DNA from 2 places in the Arthrobacter sp. B10-11 genome. Region 2 is predicted to be linked to the other one. Evidence: predicted binding sites of a transcription regulator. Region 2 holds the regulator's gene; the other holds the start of a gene.
What was found. The regulator LexA, encoded in region 2, represses DNA repair genes until DNA is damaged. The targets are predictions, from matches to a motif close to TCGAACANNTGTTCGA.
Positions count from the first base shown of each region.

Region 1: RW112_RS15535 (shikimate dehydrogenase) is a predicted target of LexA. The motif match lies at 4,521-4,536, and genes of this name have one in related genera.

Region 1 covers NZ_JAWMTH010000004.1:527,640-534,943, reverse strand. Annotated here, with positions in the region: gene RW112_RS15555 (sensor histidine kinase) at 1-324, shown strand, start outside; gene RW112_RS15550 (LssY C-terminal domain-containing protein) at 437-1,753, shown strand; gene RW112_RS15545 (threonine/serine dehydratase) at 1,757-2,689, opposite strand; gene RW112_RS15540 (IclR family transcriptional regulator C-terminal domain-containing protein) at 2,686-3,486, opposite strand; gene RW112_RS15535 (shikimate dehydrogenase) at 3,601-4,437, opposite strand; gene RW112_RS15530 (MFS transporter) at 4,586-5,914, shown strand; gene RW112_RS15525 (hypothetical protein) at 5,970-6,419, opposite strand; gene RW112_RS15520 (primary-amine oxidase) at 6,429-7,304, opposite strand, start outside.
Region 2 covers NZ_JAWMTH010000009.1:45,690-52,993, reverse strand. Annotated here, with positions in the region: gene dapF (diaminopimelate epimerase) at 1-110, shown strand, start outside; gene RW112_RS20515 (class I SAM-dependent methyltransferase) at 91-705, opposite strand; gene hflX (GTPase HflX) at 1,172-2,740, shown strand; gene RW112_RS20505 (ATP-dependent DNA helicase) at 2,733-4,805, shown strand; gene lexA (transcriptional repressor LexA) at 4,850-5,599, opposite strand; gene RW112_RS20495 (LysM peptidoglycan-binding domain-containing protein) at 6,065-6,382, shown strand; gene RW112_RS20490 (histidinol-phosphate transaminase) at 6,481-7,304, shown strand, end outside.

The sequences.
Region 1 (7,304 bases), on a different contig from region 2:
GAGACGCCGCACCACGGCATCGAGATCCCGGCCGGAAGCGCCGGGCTGCTGTACCACGCCGCCCAGGAGGCCCTGAGCAACGCCTTCAAATTCGCCGCTGCCACCGAACTGACCGTCCGGCTCGCAGCAGTGCATCACGGCATCCGGCTGACGGTGGCCGACAACGGCACCGGTTTCGACCGCCACGATCACCACGGGAACCGCCCGCAGGGATTCGGACTGCTCCTGATGTCCATCGCGGTCCACGAAGCCGGCGGCACCGCAACCATCGACACCGCTCCCGGCAAGGGCACCTGCGTCACGGTCACGCTTCCATTGGACTGAGCGCACGCTTCCACCTGAATGACCACATGATTCTCTGGGGGGATCACCATGCATCTCAGCCCGGGCCGCTGCGCCCACGGAACCAGCCACCGGCTCCAGTATCATTTTGCCCATGACCAGGCCTGCGGTGAGGGTCCCTGTCGCGGGAGTAGCCCGCGAAGCCCTCGATACCGTCTGGGACCGGATCTTCTTCCTCATCGGTGGTGTCGCCGCCGCCTGGTTGACGTACCTTCTCCTTGAGCTCAGCTTCCAGTGGGGCTGGGGCCAGCTATGGTTCACCTTCGTCTTCTGGGCCATGCTCGCCTACCTCGTCCTGCCCAGGCTCCACTCAATCCTGACCCGCGTGTACGTGCCGGATTACTTCATCGGGCGCGCCCGCACCAGCGACGGCCTGCTCGGTGATCCGGTGAATGTTGCCCTGCTCGGCTCCGAAGCCCAGCTCCACCACGTGATGCGCCGGGCCGGCTGGACCATCGCCGACGACGTGACCCTGGCCAGCAGCTGGCGGATCATCACCTCCACGGTGTTGCGCCGCAGCTACCTCGAGGCCCCCGTCAGCCCGCTCTTCCTGTTCGGCCGGCAGCAGGATTTCGCGTACCAGCAGGAAGTGGACGGAAATCCCGGCAAGCGCCACCACGTCCGCTTCTGGCGGTGTCCGCCCGGCTGGCTGCTCCCCGGCGGCGTGTCCGCTGACTGGCTGGCTGCCGGCACCTATGACAGAAGTGTCGGCTTCTCGTTGTTCACCCTCCAGGTCACACACAAGATCGACGAACACACGGACGATGAGCGGGACCATATCGTCAGGTCCATGTCCGACGCCGAACCGTCCGCCGCCGTCCGGGTGATCCGGGACTTTTCCACCGGCTACCACACCCGCAACGGCGGGGGCGATGAAATTGCCACCGACGGCGACCTGCCCATCGTTGACCTGCGGGCAACGCCGGTGTCCGGCGTTGCCGTGGCACGGCTCCCGAGCGACAGCCGGAACAGGCGACCCGCCCCCACGATCATCGGGGCGGCCCTCGTCGCCGGCCGTGCATTGGCAGCCGCGGCACTGGCGGTGTCCATCCTGCTCTTCCCCGCCGAGCACCTGAGCGCGGACCAGTCCCAGCTGGTGCTTTACCTTGGCCTGGCAGTGGTGGTCCTGTTTGCCCTCGCAGAACTGCTGCTTGCCTGGTTCGTCTTCCTGGGCCGCAACTGGGCGCGCACGCTCACCATGGCCGTGAGTGCGGCCGCGATCGGCCTGCAGGTCATCGATGTAGTCAACGGAGGCCCCGGAATCACGCTGCAGACCAACCTTCCGGGCCTCACCCTGGACATCCTGTTGATCCTCGCCCTGTCCAGCGAGCGGTCCCGCGTCTACGCCCGCCGCGACCGCAAGGAACCAAAACGGATCGCTGCCCGGCCCGGCGGCCGCGCAGCCATCTGACGGTCAGACGGTGGCGGGGTCCGTATTCGCGCCGCACAGGATCACGGCCACCCGTTCGCCATCCGCGGGGACGTAGGCCCCGGAGGTCAGCGCCGCAAAAGCGGCCGCCGCGCCGTGCTCCACCACCATCCGGTAGTCGGCCCACAGCCGCGAGCGCGCGGTGACAATCTCGTCGTCGGACACCAGCACGCCCACCACACCGGTGCGGACTGCTACCTCGAAGCCGATCTGTCCGATCCGGCGCGCACCGAGTGAGTCCGCGGCGATTCCGGAGACCGCCACATCCACCGGCTCCCCCGCCTTGAGCGCGGCGTGCAGGGTGGGGGCTGTTGCGGGTTCCACTCCCACCACCCTGGCCAGTCCTTCGACGGCGGCCGCGATTCCGGCCATCAGTCCCCCGCCACCCACAGCCACCAGCACGGTGTCCACGCCGCCAAGCTGTTCCAGGAGTTCCGAGCCCACAGTGCCGGCGCCGGCGGCGATTTCGGGCTGGTCGTAGGCGTGGCAGTACACGGCCCCGGTTTCGGCGGCGTATGCAATGGCCGCGTCATAAGCCACGGCATATTCGGCGCCGCGCTGGATCACCGTGGCCCCGGATTCGCGGAGTTTCTTCACCTTCATGGCGGGGGCGGTCTCCGGGACAAAGACGGCGGCGGGAACCCCTGCTTGCGCCGCGGCATAAGCGTTCGCGAGGCCGGCATTGCCGCCCGAGGCCACCACAATGCCCACGCCCTCGTTCAGCTCGCCCCGCTCACGGCAGGCCAGCACGCGGTTGAACGCGCCGCGGGCCTTGAACGTGCCGGTGTGCTGCATAAACTCGCACTTCAGCCAGATGGTCCCGGGAAAGCTCCCCTTGTCCGCTTCGATCACCGGGGTGCGGCGCACCAGCCCGGAAATCCTGGCAGCTGCTTCGTCGACGTCGCGGCGCGTGATCATGCCATCCCCCGAGTAGCCGTACGGGGAAGGGTGGAGCGGCCGCCGTAGTCGCGGCCGATCTGGCGCGCAGCGTCCTGGAGGAGCGGAACCACCGTTCTCTCGATGGCCTCCGCCGGCGCCCGGTGGGTCTGGAGGGACACGTTCACGGCGGCCACCACTTCGTTGCCGTGCCAGACCGGAACGGCCACACCGCGGAGGCCTTCCTCCAGTTCCTGGGAGACCATGGACCACCCCTTGGCGCGGGCCTGTTCCACCTCCGCCTGCAGCTGGTCCAGGCTGCCGATGGAGCGCTCGGTGAAGCGCTGCAGCTGGACGGAGTCGAAGTACGTTTTCAGCTCGGCGCCGGACAACGCCCCGAGCAGGACGCGCCCCATGGACGTGGCCCAGGCGGGGAACCTCGTGCCAACGCTGATGGAGACGCTGAGGAGCCGGGGCGAGGGAACGCAGGCCACGTAGACAACATCGGTACCGTCAAGGATGCAGAGCGATGTTGTTTCGTTGAGTTCGGCCGCCAGCGATTTCAGGTGCTGCTCAGCGATTCTGGGGAGCGCCAGGTTTGCCAGGAAAGACTGGCCGATGTCCAGCGAGCGGGGAGTCAGTTCAAAGTAGGGGCCGTCGGCCCGAAGATAGCCAAGATCGGTCAGCGTCATCAGGAACCTGCGGGCGGAAGCCCGGGTCATGTCCGCTTTCACTGCGACCTGGGACACGGTCAGGCGGGGCTCATCCGGGGCGAAGGCGCGCAGTACGTCAAAGGCCTTCTCCACCGATTTCACGAAGTACGCGGGTTGCTCCGCCATGGAATGGTTTGCCCTCCCTGAAGCTCATTATTGGCACCGGCAGGCGCATGGCCGCAGGCTGGTTCCGATCATATCCGGATAACGCACGGCCGCCTCAGCGGGGCCAATTCCCGGTCAGCTCTGCACACGGATGTCCGTGAGTGCCCGGCCCAGGAGTGCGCCGGTCTCGGGTGCCAGCCCGAGGATGGGGATCATGGCCGCCGCCTGCGCCCGCAGGTGGTCCCAGCCGTCGGCGCATGGCAGGCCCTGGGCCCTCGCTCCGGCGATGGTGGCCGTCGTGTGGCCGGCATACACGAAGTCGTATACGAAGGCGTCCGGGGAAAGCTCCGCCGGCCCCCAGGCAGGTTCATCACTGCGTCCCTTGCCGATCGGGGTGGCGTTGACGATCAGGGAGGCGTGAGGCGCATGGTCCCGGGTCTCTGCCCACGTCACGGCGGCGGCTTCCATGCCGAGGCCCGTGGCCAGGTCCACCAATTGTCCTGATACCAGCGGATCCTTGTCTGCCACTGTGATCCGGTCCGCCAGGCCCGCCAGCGCCACCAGGGCCGCACGGGCGGCTCCGCCCGCCCCGAGCATCAACGCATGCCGCTGGTGCCGGCCGCCCAGGAGTTCGGCGACGGCGGTGATGTCCGTGTTGTGCGCAAGGAGCCTCAGGCCGTCCCGGACCAGCAGGTTGGAGGCACCGCTGAGCCGGACCTGTTCTGTTGCGGCGTCGGCTGTGCGCGCAGCCCACTGCTTGTGGGGCATGGTCACGTTCGCGGCCACGACGTCGGCCTCGAGCATCGCGGCGCGGACACCGGACATGTCCTGTCCGGCCGGAACGTCCCAGGCCTCGTAGGTCCAGCTGCTGCCGAGCTGTTCCAGGACGGGGCTCCAGAGCCCGGGAGACATGGCGCTGGAGGCCTCGGAGCCGATGAGGAACAGCCGGTGGGCGGGCATTCGGTTTTCCATGGTGACACCTTTCATTGCGGGCGCTTTGCTGGAGGGTGTTGTGAGGCACCTCACTCTGCGGTACTCTTTTCAATAATCGCATACCGCACAGCTGTTCGGAATGCGCACAAACCAAGCAACCGTCTTTCAGCGCGGAAGGGCCAGCACCATGACAAACACAGCTACAGGCGCCAGCATCGGAGCCGAGCAGCGCCAGCTCAAGCGGGCCAAGAAGGCAGCCCTCGCCGCGTTCCTCGGCGGCGCCCTTGAGTACTACGACTTCTTCATTTACGCCACCGCGGCGTCGCTGGTCTTCTCCAAGATCTTCTTCCCCGCCGGCGATCCCACCATCGCCCTGCTGGCCTCCTTCGCCACGTTCGGCGTCGCGTACGTAGCACGTCCCTTTGGCGCCGTGGTCTTCGGCCACCTGGGCGACAAGATCGGGCGAAAGAACACCCTGGTGATGACCCTGGTCCTGATGGGATCGGCCACGTTCCTCATCGGCGTGCTGCCCGACTTCAACACCGCCGGCTACTGGGCACCGGCCCTGCTGGTGCTCCTGCGCCTTATGCAGGGCCTCTCCGCCGGGGCTGAAACGGCTGGCGCGTCGGCGCTGTCCACCGAGGAAGCCCCCGAAGGCCGGCGCGGCTTCTTCGCCAGCTTTGCCATGAGCGGCATTTCCGCGGGCATCGTCCTGGCCTCCCTGGCCTTCCTTCCGGTGGCTGCCATGAGCGAAGCCGACCGCCTGGCCTGGGGCTGGCGCATCCCGTTCTGGGGATCCATCCTCGTGCTGATCGTGGCGTACCTGGTGCGGCGCTCGTTGGAGGAGCCGGAGGTCTTCGAAGAAAAGCACGACCACGGCGAACTGGTGAAGCTCCCCTTCGCCAAGATGTTCAAGACCCACCCGGCCCAGTTCTTCCAGGTTGCACTGATGTCCTTCGAAACCGTCACGAACACCTTCATGCAGTCCTTCGGCCTGGCCTACGCCGTGTCCGTGGGTGTGCCGGCCTCCACCATGCTCTGGGTCAGCATTACCGGCAACATCCTGGCCGTGGCAACCCAGCCGCTCATGGCGTGGCTCTCCGACAAGTTTGGCCGCCGCCCGGTCTTCATCACCGGCGTCCTCGGTTCCGGTGCCATGATCTTCGTCTACTTCTCGGTGATTTCCACGGGCAACGTCCCCATGATCTTCCTGACCAGCACCCTGATCACCGCCGGCACCTACGCGATGTCCAACGCCATCTACCCGGCCTGGTTCTCGGAGCTGTTCAACGTCAAGGTCCGCTATTCCGGCATGGCCATCGGCCTGCAGATCGGCATCCTGTGCGCCGGCTTCACCCCGCTGCTCGGCACCGCCCTCGTCGGTGCGGACAAGGCAAACTGGGGCCCCGCAGCCTGGATCGTGGCTGCATCATCCATCCTGGCCGTGGCCGGCGCCTTCTGGGCCCGCGAGACCAGCAAGACCCCGCTGCGCGAACTGGGCAACCCCGTCCGCTGAGGCACCGGTGGTCGAGCCCGGTGGTTGAGCCCCTACGGGCTCAACCACCGGGGCATTACCGGCGCCGCAGGCGGGCCAGCAGCGTCGCGGCGAGCAGCGCCGTCGTAAGTTCCAGGGCAAGGACGGCGAGCAGCCCGCCGGCGGCAGAGCCAGCCTCAGCGGGCAGCCCGGAAACCCCGTGGCTGTGGCCGTGCGACCCGCCACCGGACGCTGTCCCCAACAACAGGTAAGCATGCAGCGCCGTCATGGCCAGCGCGCAGGCCATGACCTGGTGCAGTGAACCAATCCGGCCCTCGCGCCAGATGTGCACGGCGCACGGCAGGCAGACCCCCACCATGGCCAGCATCAGCAGGTTCAGCCACAGGCCGTGGTGGTTTCCCATCACGAGCCCGAGGTGCACCAGGCTTGACGCGGCGGTCGCCGCGGCCACGATGCGCAGGTGTACAACGGGGCGGGAGTGGAGGACGGGGCCGGCGCTCCGGCCCCATCCCCGCAGGACCGTCATTGCCTCGTCCTAGCCGTGGCAGTGCCCGCCGGCGGCGGGCGTGGTGTTCGGGTTGGCGGGCACATCCAGCACGGGACTGCGGTCAAAGAACCCCTCCGGGCGCAGCTTGAAGCCCACAGTATCCACGGGCATGATGGGCCAGTCCTCAATGCGGGGGAAGTGGGTCAGCCCGAAGGTGTGCCACACCACGATGTCCTGGCCGTCGATCCCGCGGTCCTGGGCGATGTAGGACGGCAGCCCGGCTCCCCCGGAGTGCTGGTTCACGAAGTCCCCCGTGGGGTACCGCTCGTCCTCCGCGAACCGGGTGACCCATAGATCCTTGGTGGCGAATGCCGCCCGGCGGGCAATGGAGGACTCCGGGTCGGCGAGGAGCGTGGGCTGGCCCTGGGCATGCAGCTTGTACCCCACGGGCTCGCCGAGGCGGTTGCGCGATTCCGGGTTGGAGATGATCCAGGTCCGGCCGCTGCGGGCGTCGGCTTCCCGGGCGGCTTCGGACTCCGTGCGCAGGACGGTCCGCTTCCGGGAGAACGCGTTGCCGCGTTCGTTGCCTTCGCCCATGGGCTGCCGCACCACGTCCTCCTCCTCCACCCGATTGGTGAAGCCGTCAATCGCCATGTCCAGGCGCGCGCTGAAGAGGTGCTGGTGGAACGGCGCGCCGAGCCCGGGTGCGAGCTGGGAAATGTTGGCTGAGCCGCCTTCGGGGAAAGCGCTGGTGAAGACGACGCCCGTGGCCTTGGCCTCGAACTCAATGGTGCCGTCCAGGTACAGGTACCAGTAGAAGCCGTAGTCGTAGTTGCCGATGGTGGTGAAGAAGGAGATGACCAGACGGCGGTTGCGGCGCGTGTAGTTGATGCCCGCCCAGAGGTCGCTGTGCTTGGCCAGGAT
Region 2 (7,304 bases):
AGGTTCCCGGCGGCGTCGTCGGGGTGAAGTTCTTTGCGGGGCCGGAAGGCCACGAACATGTGGAGCTCAGCGGTCCGGCCGTGATCGTGGCTAGCGGGACGCTTTCCTGACCCTCAGGATCCGGAAGGACTTCGAGGTGCTCTCCCGGGTGACATTGAAACTGCTGTCCAATTCGGCGTCCAGCCAGCGCTGGAGGGAATCCGAACCAAGGTTCTTCTGGACCACCAGCCAGGCGGATCCGCCCGGGGCCAGCCGGGGCAGCCACTTCAACAGCAGCGAGTGAAGCTCGTCTTTTCCAATCCGGATGGGGGGATTGGACCAGATCGTGTCGAACCGGATGCCGGCATCGACGTCGTCGGGCAGGCTGGCGGTGACGTTGCCCAGCCCCAGCAGGGCCGCATTTTCGTTGGTGAGTGCGATGCAGCGCTCATTCACGTCCACGGCGTAGACGTGTGCGTGCGGCGCACGGAGGGCCATGGTGAGGGCGATGGGACCCCAGCCGCAGCCGATGTCCAGCAGGTTGCCCTGGGGGGACGGGGCCGGGACGTCGGCCAGCAGGACCGCCGTTCCCTTGTCGATGCCGTCGGGGCTGAAGATGCCGTTGGACGTCTGCAGCCTGCGGGTTTCACCGGCAAGTTCCACAGTGAGCGGTTTGCGGGTGAACGGCCCGGCCGGCTGGGCGCTGAAATAGTGTGCAGACTCCATAACTCGCCAGATTAGTTGCCACGCGCGCCGATGGGAAACGCGGACGGGAACGATGCAGGGAAACCGGTCTGCTAAGGTTTAATCCATGTTCTTGATCTTTGAGTAGTCGGCACGGGCCTAAGCCCGTCCCGCAGCGACGCAGGTATTCACCTTCCGCTCAGTGCGCCGTCCTGCCGTGACTATCCGGCCCGACGTCCCGCCCGTACTACTTGGAGTCCAGCAATGCTGATCATCTGAACCGTGGCGTACCAACTGCCACCGACATCCCGGCCCTCCGCGCAGCCGCCTGCCTCGCAGGACACCTGCGCCACCACCCGCTTCACCACCAATTCCGCCGGCCGCCGCCCAGCGAGCCGCCGGCATTCCAGGAGCCCGAATGACCACTAGTCGTCAGCCCAGCGCGAATACCGCCCCGCAGACAACCAATCAGCATTATTCTGAAGGTGTCGAATCTTCAAAGGAGAACATGACCAACCAGCCCAACACCGGATCAGATTCAGCCTCCCAGGACATGAGTCCTGAGGAAATCCAGGCTGTCATCGACCGGATTCTGTCCAAGGATGTCCCGGCCCGTGCAGCCGGCTCCGCCCCGGAAAATCCGCGCGGAGTCCTGGGTTCGGCCCAGGCGATTTCCCGCCAGGACAGCGAAAACAGCATTTTCGACGGGGACCAGCAGGACCTCGAGGAACGCCGGGCCCTGCGCCGCACGGCAGGCCTTTCCACGGAACTCGAAGATGTCACCGAAGTCGAATACCGGCAGCTGCGTCTCGAACGGGTCGTCCTGGCCGGCCTTTGGACCGAAGGCACCCTCGCCGACGCCGAGAACTCACTCCGCGAGCTTGCCGCCCTGGCCGAAACCGCGGGCTCGGAGGTCCTCGACGGCATCGTCCAGCGCCGGGCCAAGCCCGACCCCGGCACTTTCCTCGGCTCCGGCAAGGCCCAGGAGCTCAAGGACATCGTCATGTCCACCGGTGCCGACACCGTGGTGGTGGATGCCGAACTGGCGCCGTCCCAGCGGCGTGGACTCGAAGACATCGTGAAGGTCAAGGTCATTGACCGCACGGCCCTGATCCTGGACATCTTCGCCCAGCACGCCAAAAGCCGTGAAGGCAAGGCGCAAGTGGAGCTGGCGCAGCTTGAGTACCTGCTCCCGCGCCTGCGCGGCTGGGGCGAGTCCATGTCCCGCCAGGCCGGTGGCCAGGTGGGCGGCGCAGGTGCCGGCATGGGTTCCCGCGGCCCCGGTGAAACCAAGATCGAATTGGACCGCCGCCGGATCCGCACCAGGATGGCCAAGCTGCGGCGCGAAATCGCCGCCATGAAGCCGGCGCGGGAAACGAAGCGGGCCAACCGCCGTCGTAATTCCGTGCCGTCGGTCGCCATTGCGGGGTACACGAACGCCGGAAAGTCCTCGCTCCTGAACCGGCTCACCGACGCCGGCGTCCTGGTGGAGAACGCGCTGTTCGCGACGCTGGATCCGACGGTCCGCAAGGCGGAAACGGCTGACGGTCTGGGCTACACGCTGGCCGATACCGTGGGCTTCGTTCGTTCACTTCCCACGCAGCTGGTGGAAGCCTTCCGCTCCACCTTGGAGGAAGTGGCCGATGCGGACCTCATCCTGCACGTCGTGGATGTCTCGCACCCCGATCCTGAGGGACAGATCGCCGCGGTCCGGGCTGTGTTCAGCGAAGTGGACGCACGCAAGGTCCCGGAGATCATTGTGCTGAACAAGGCCGACGCCGCGGATCCGTTCGTGGTGGAACGCCTGAAACAGCGCGAACCCCGCCATGTGGTGGTGTCCGCCCGCACGGGACAGGGCATCGCCGAGCTCCTGAAGGCCATCAGCGATTCCATTCCGAGGCCGAGCGTCAAGATGGAACTGCTGATTCCCTACAACCGCGGGGACCTGATCAACAAACTCCACGAAACGGACGCCGAAATCCTCCGCCTGGACCACGAGGAGGGGGGCACGCGCGCCCTCGTCATGGTGCGCGAGGGGCTCGCCGCTGAACTGGAATCCTTCATCAGCAATGTCTGATCCCGGGGCCGGAGAAACCAGCGGCTCCTCCGGCGAGGAGTTCGTCATCGAACTCCTTGACCGGGCAGTGTCCGGCATGGGCGGACAAAGCCGCAGCGGCCAGCACGAAATGGCCCGGCAGGTGGCGCGCGCTATCGACAGCGGCGACCACCTGCTGGTCCAGGCCGGAACGGGCACGGGTAAGTCCCTTGCGTACCTGATTCCGCTGATTGCCCATTCACAGGTCAGCGATAAACCCACGTTGGTGTCCACGGCCACCCTTGCACTGCAGACCCAGATCGTGGGCAGGGACCTTCCCCGGCTCCTCGAAACCCTCAACCCCGCCCTGGAGCGCCCCGTTAAGGTCGCGCTGGTCAAGGGCAGGGCAAACTACGTCTGCCGGCACAAGCTCGACGGCGGGTTCCCCTCCGAAGAACCGTCGGAGGGCCAGCTCTTCTCCCTGGGCGAGGACACCAGCGTTCCGCACTTTGCCGCCTCTTTGGGCGGACCGGCATCCCAGCTGGGCAAGGAAGTGGTCCGTCTCCGCGAGTGGGCGGAGAAGACCGCCACAGGGGACCGTGACGAACTGATGCCCGGCGTGACGGACCGCGCCTGGCGGCAGGTGTCCGTCACCTCGATGGAATGCCTGGGCGCGCAGAAATGCCCCATGGCCGCCGAGTGCTTCAGTGAACTCGCCCGGCAGGACGCCGCCGAGGCCGACGTTGTGGTGACCAACCACGCGATGCTGGCCGTCAGCGCGTTCGAAGGCCTCGCAGTCCTGCCGGAGTACGACGTCGTAGTGGTTGACGAGGCGCACGAGCTGCAGGACCGCGTGACGGGAGCAGTCTCCGGCCAGCTGTCCGTAGCCATGGTCCACGCCGCAGCCTCCGGCGCCCGCAAAAACACGGGCATTACGGTTGATGCGCTCAACAATGCCGCCGCGAACCTCGAACTCGCCATCGCCGGGGTTCCCAGCGGCCTCCTGCCCAACGGCCTCAACGACGAGCAGCTCGACTGTGTGGACCAGTTACGGGAAGCCTGCCGCGCGGCCCTCTCCGACTCCAAAGGCGACAGCGCCAACACGGCCGACGGCGGGCGGCAGCTTGCGCGGTCACGCCTCATGGTCATCCTGGAACTCTGTGAGCGCCTGATTGCCGCCCGGGAAAACCGGGAGGTGGTCTGGTTTTCGCGGAACAGCACCTTCGACCCGCAACAGGGCTACTCGCAGCCGGATGACGCAGCGCCTGCCCTGATCAACATTGCCCCGCTGAGCGTGGCCGGGAAGCTCCGCGACGGGCTCTTTGCCGGGCACACCGTTGTCCTTACGTCTGCCACCCTGGCCATCGGATCGGCCTTCGAACCGGCTGCGGGAGGGCTGGGGCTGGTGGGACCGGGCGCACCCAGCTGGACCGGCGTGGACGTCGGTTCCCCGTTCGACTACCCCAAACAGGGGATTCTGTACGTGGCCAGCCATCTGCCGAAGCCGGGACGCGGGACATCGCCCGAGGCGCTGGACGAGCTGGAGAAACTGATCCGGGCGTCGAACGGCGGTGCGCTGTGCCTCTTCTCGTCGCGGCGGGCAGCGGAGGAAGCGGCGGAGGCGATGCGGCCCCGCCTGGATGTCAGCATCCTGTGCCAGGGCGAATCAACCATGACGGCGCTGGTGCGGCAGTTTGCGGACGAACCGGACACCTGTCTTTTCGGCACCATGTCGCTCTGGCAGGGAGTGGACGTTCCCGGCGGTTCGTGCCGGCTGGTGGTCATCGACCGCATCCCGTTCCCACGGCCGGATGATCCCCTTATGACCGCCCGCTCCCGGGCAGTGGCGCAGGCGGGGGGCAACGGCTTTATGTCGGTGTCGGCCACGCACGCCGCGATCCGGCTCGCCCAGGGCGCCGGCCGGCTCATCCGCTCCACGGGCGACAAAGGGGTTGTGGCTGTCCTTGACTCCAGGTTGTCCACTGAACGCTACGGGGGCTTCCTGCGGGCCGCCCTGCCGCCGTTCTGGCCCACCACTGATCCCGCGATCGCTGTTGCTGCACTGTCAAGGCTGGCAAAGGCTCCGGCGGAGGTTGCCGGCGCCTGACGGGGCCGCCGCCCCGCCGGTGCGGCGGGGCGGCGGCGCGGCGGCTACAGCGAGCGGAGAACCGAAACGACCTTGCCCATGATGTTGGCGTGATCGCCGAGGATGGGCTCGTACTGCGTGTTCTGGGGCAACAGCCAGGTGTGGCCGTCGCGCTGGCGGAAGGTCTTCACCGTCGCCTCGTCGTCAAGCAGGGCGGCAACGATGTCGCCGTTGACAGCGTCACTCTGCCGGCGGACCACAACCCAGTCGCCGTCGCAGATTGCCGCATCGATCATGGAGTCGCCGGTCACCTTCAGCATAAAGAGCTCGCCATGGCCAACCAACTGCCTTGGCAGCGGCATCACGTCCTCAACCATCTGGTCGGCCAGGATCGGCCCGCCCGCCGCAATCCGCCCCACGAGGGGGACCATGGCCGTGTCCGTTGCCGTGGCCAGTTCGGAAACAGCCAATCCGCCAACGGTGCGCAGCCGTGCAGGCTTCTCCACGCCGGAGATTTTGGCGGTGCCCTCGTCCAGGGTCAGCGGCATCAGGACTTCCATCGCGCGCGGGCGTTTCGGGTCACGGCGGAGGTAGCCCAGTTTTTCGAGCTGCGAGAGCTGGTGGGTGACGCTGGACAGGCTGGCCAGGCCAACGGTGTCCCCAATTTCGCGCATGGACGGCGGATAGCCGTTGTCGTTGACGGACCGCTGGATCGTTTCCAGAATCTTCTTCTGCCGTACCGTGAGGCCCTTCGGCTTCGCTGGTGACTGCTGGCTCCGCTGGGTAGCCCTGCCGCCGGTGGCTTGTGCTGCCATGTTCGCCAACGCCTTTCCGTTCCACCCGGCATCCGTGGCTGCAGCTGCCGGGAACTTCCGGCCTGAAATGTCAGACCCTGCTGATCAACTGCAGAAGTGGTTGTTCTGTAGCTCAAACGTAGGCCAGCCTCATAGCTTTTTCAAACATTTGTTCTAGTGAGTCTCGACAATGTTCGTTAATAGGTGCTAGAACAGAACCAGCAAAGTTCGAATATGTGTTCTAGTCGGAAGTCCCGTTCGGTTTTATGTTCGATAGCCGGAAGCGGGCGGACGGCGGCTTTGGGGAACACGGCGGGCGGCACAGTCAGGTCCAGGAGGGCTCAGTTCATGTCAGCAATAAGCGCTATTCAGGGTTCGAATAATGAAGGTTCGCCCATCCGGGGAGCTGAAGCCGTAGGAATCCAGGGCTTCAACTGGGAGGAGCGTCCCGCAGCGAAAGCTGTTAAGCCGGCGAAGGCCAGGGTCGTGCAGCCGCCGCTCCGACTGACACGAAGGGGGCGCATCGTTCTTGTGGGCGTGCCGCTGATCCTGGTGTCCGTACTGCTGATCTCGCTGGCCGGGTTGCTGAATTCGCCGGCGAAAGCTGCGGATTCAGCGTCCGAGTTGTCGTTGACCCCCACCGTGTCCGTGACAGTCCAGCCGGGGCAGTCGCTCTGGGAGATCGCCGGGACCGTGTCCCCGGAACGGGACACCCGCGACGTCGTCGCCGATATCGTCCAGCTCAACAACCTTGACGGCGGCAGGGTCATGCCGGGCCAGCAGATTTTTGTTCCCTCAAACTAAGCCTCGAGCATGCCGCCTGGAGCCCCCGGCCATCGGCCCCGGCGGCTCAGCGGCGTCACAGTTTCAGTGGCCCGGCCACCCTCACTTAAACTGTTGAAGTGACTGACCAGCTAGAGCGACTGAACAGACTTCCCCTCCGGACCAACCTGCGGGGCCTCACTCCATACGGTGCACCGCAGCTTGATGTTCCCATCCTGCTCAACGTCAACGAGAACACCCATGGCGTTCCGGCTGATGTCCTGGTGGCCATCTCGGAAGCCGTGACGGCGGCCGCCGCTGGACTGAACCGCTACCCGGACCGTGAGTTCACCGAACTCCGGGAGCGCCTGGCGGAATACCTGGGCCATGGTCTGGGGGCCGAGAACATCTGGGCCGCCAACGGGTCCAACGAAGTGCTGCAACAGATCCTGCAGGCATTCGGCGGCCCGGGGCGCACCGCCCTCGGATTTCCGCCCACGTACTCCATGTACCCGTTGCTGGCCAGCGGGACCGATACCGGATACATCGCCGGCCAGCGTGCGGATGACTATGGCCTCAGTGCCGAATCGGCGGCGCGGCAGGTCCGGGAACTTCAACCAAACGTTGTCTTCCTGTGTTCACCGAACAACCCCACCGGCACCGGCCTGGGGCTCGACGTCGTGGAAGCCGTCTACGAAGCAGGCGAGGCCAGCCAGACTGTCGTGATCGTCGACGAGGCTTACCACGAGTTTGCGCACGACGGCACGCCCAGCGCCCTGACTTTGCTTCCGGGCCGTGAGCGCCTGATCGTCTCCCGCACCATGAGCAAGGCGTTCGCCCTCGCCGGAGCCCGCCTCGGCTACATGGCGGCAGCACCCGAGGTTGCGGACGCCCTGAGGCTCGTGCGGCTTCCGTACCACCTGTCGGCCATCACCCAGGCCACCGCCCTGGCTGCCCTGACGCA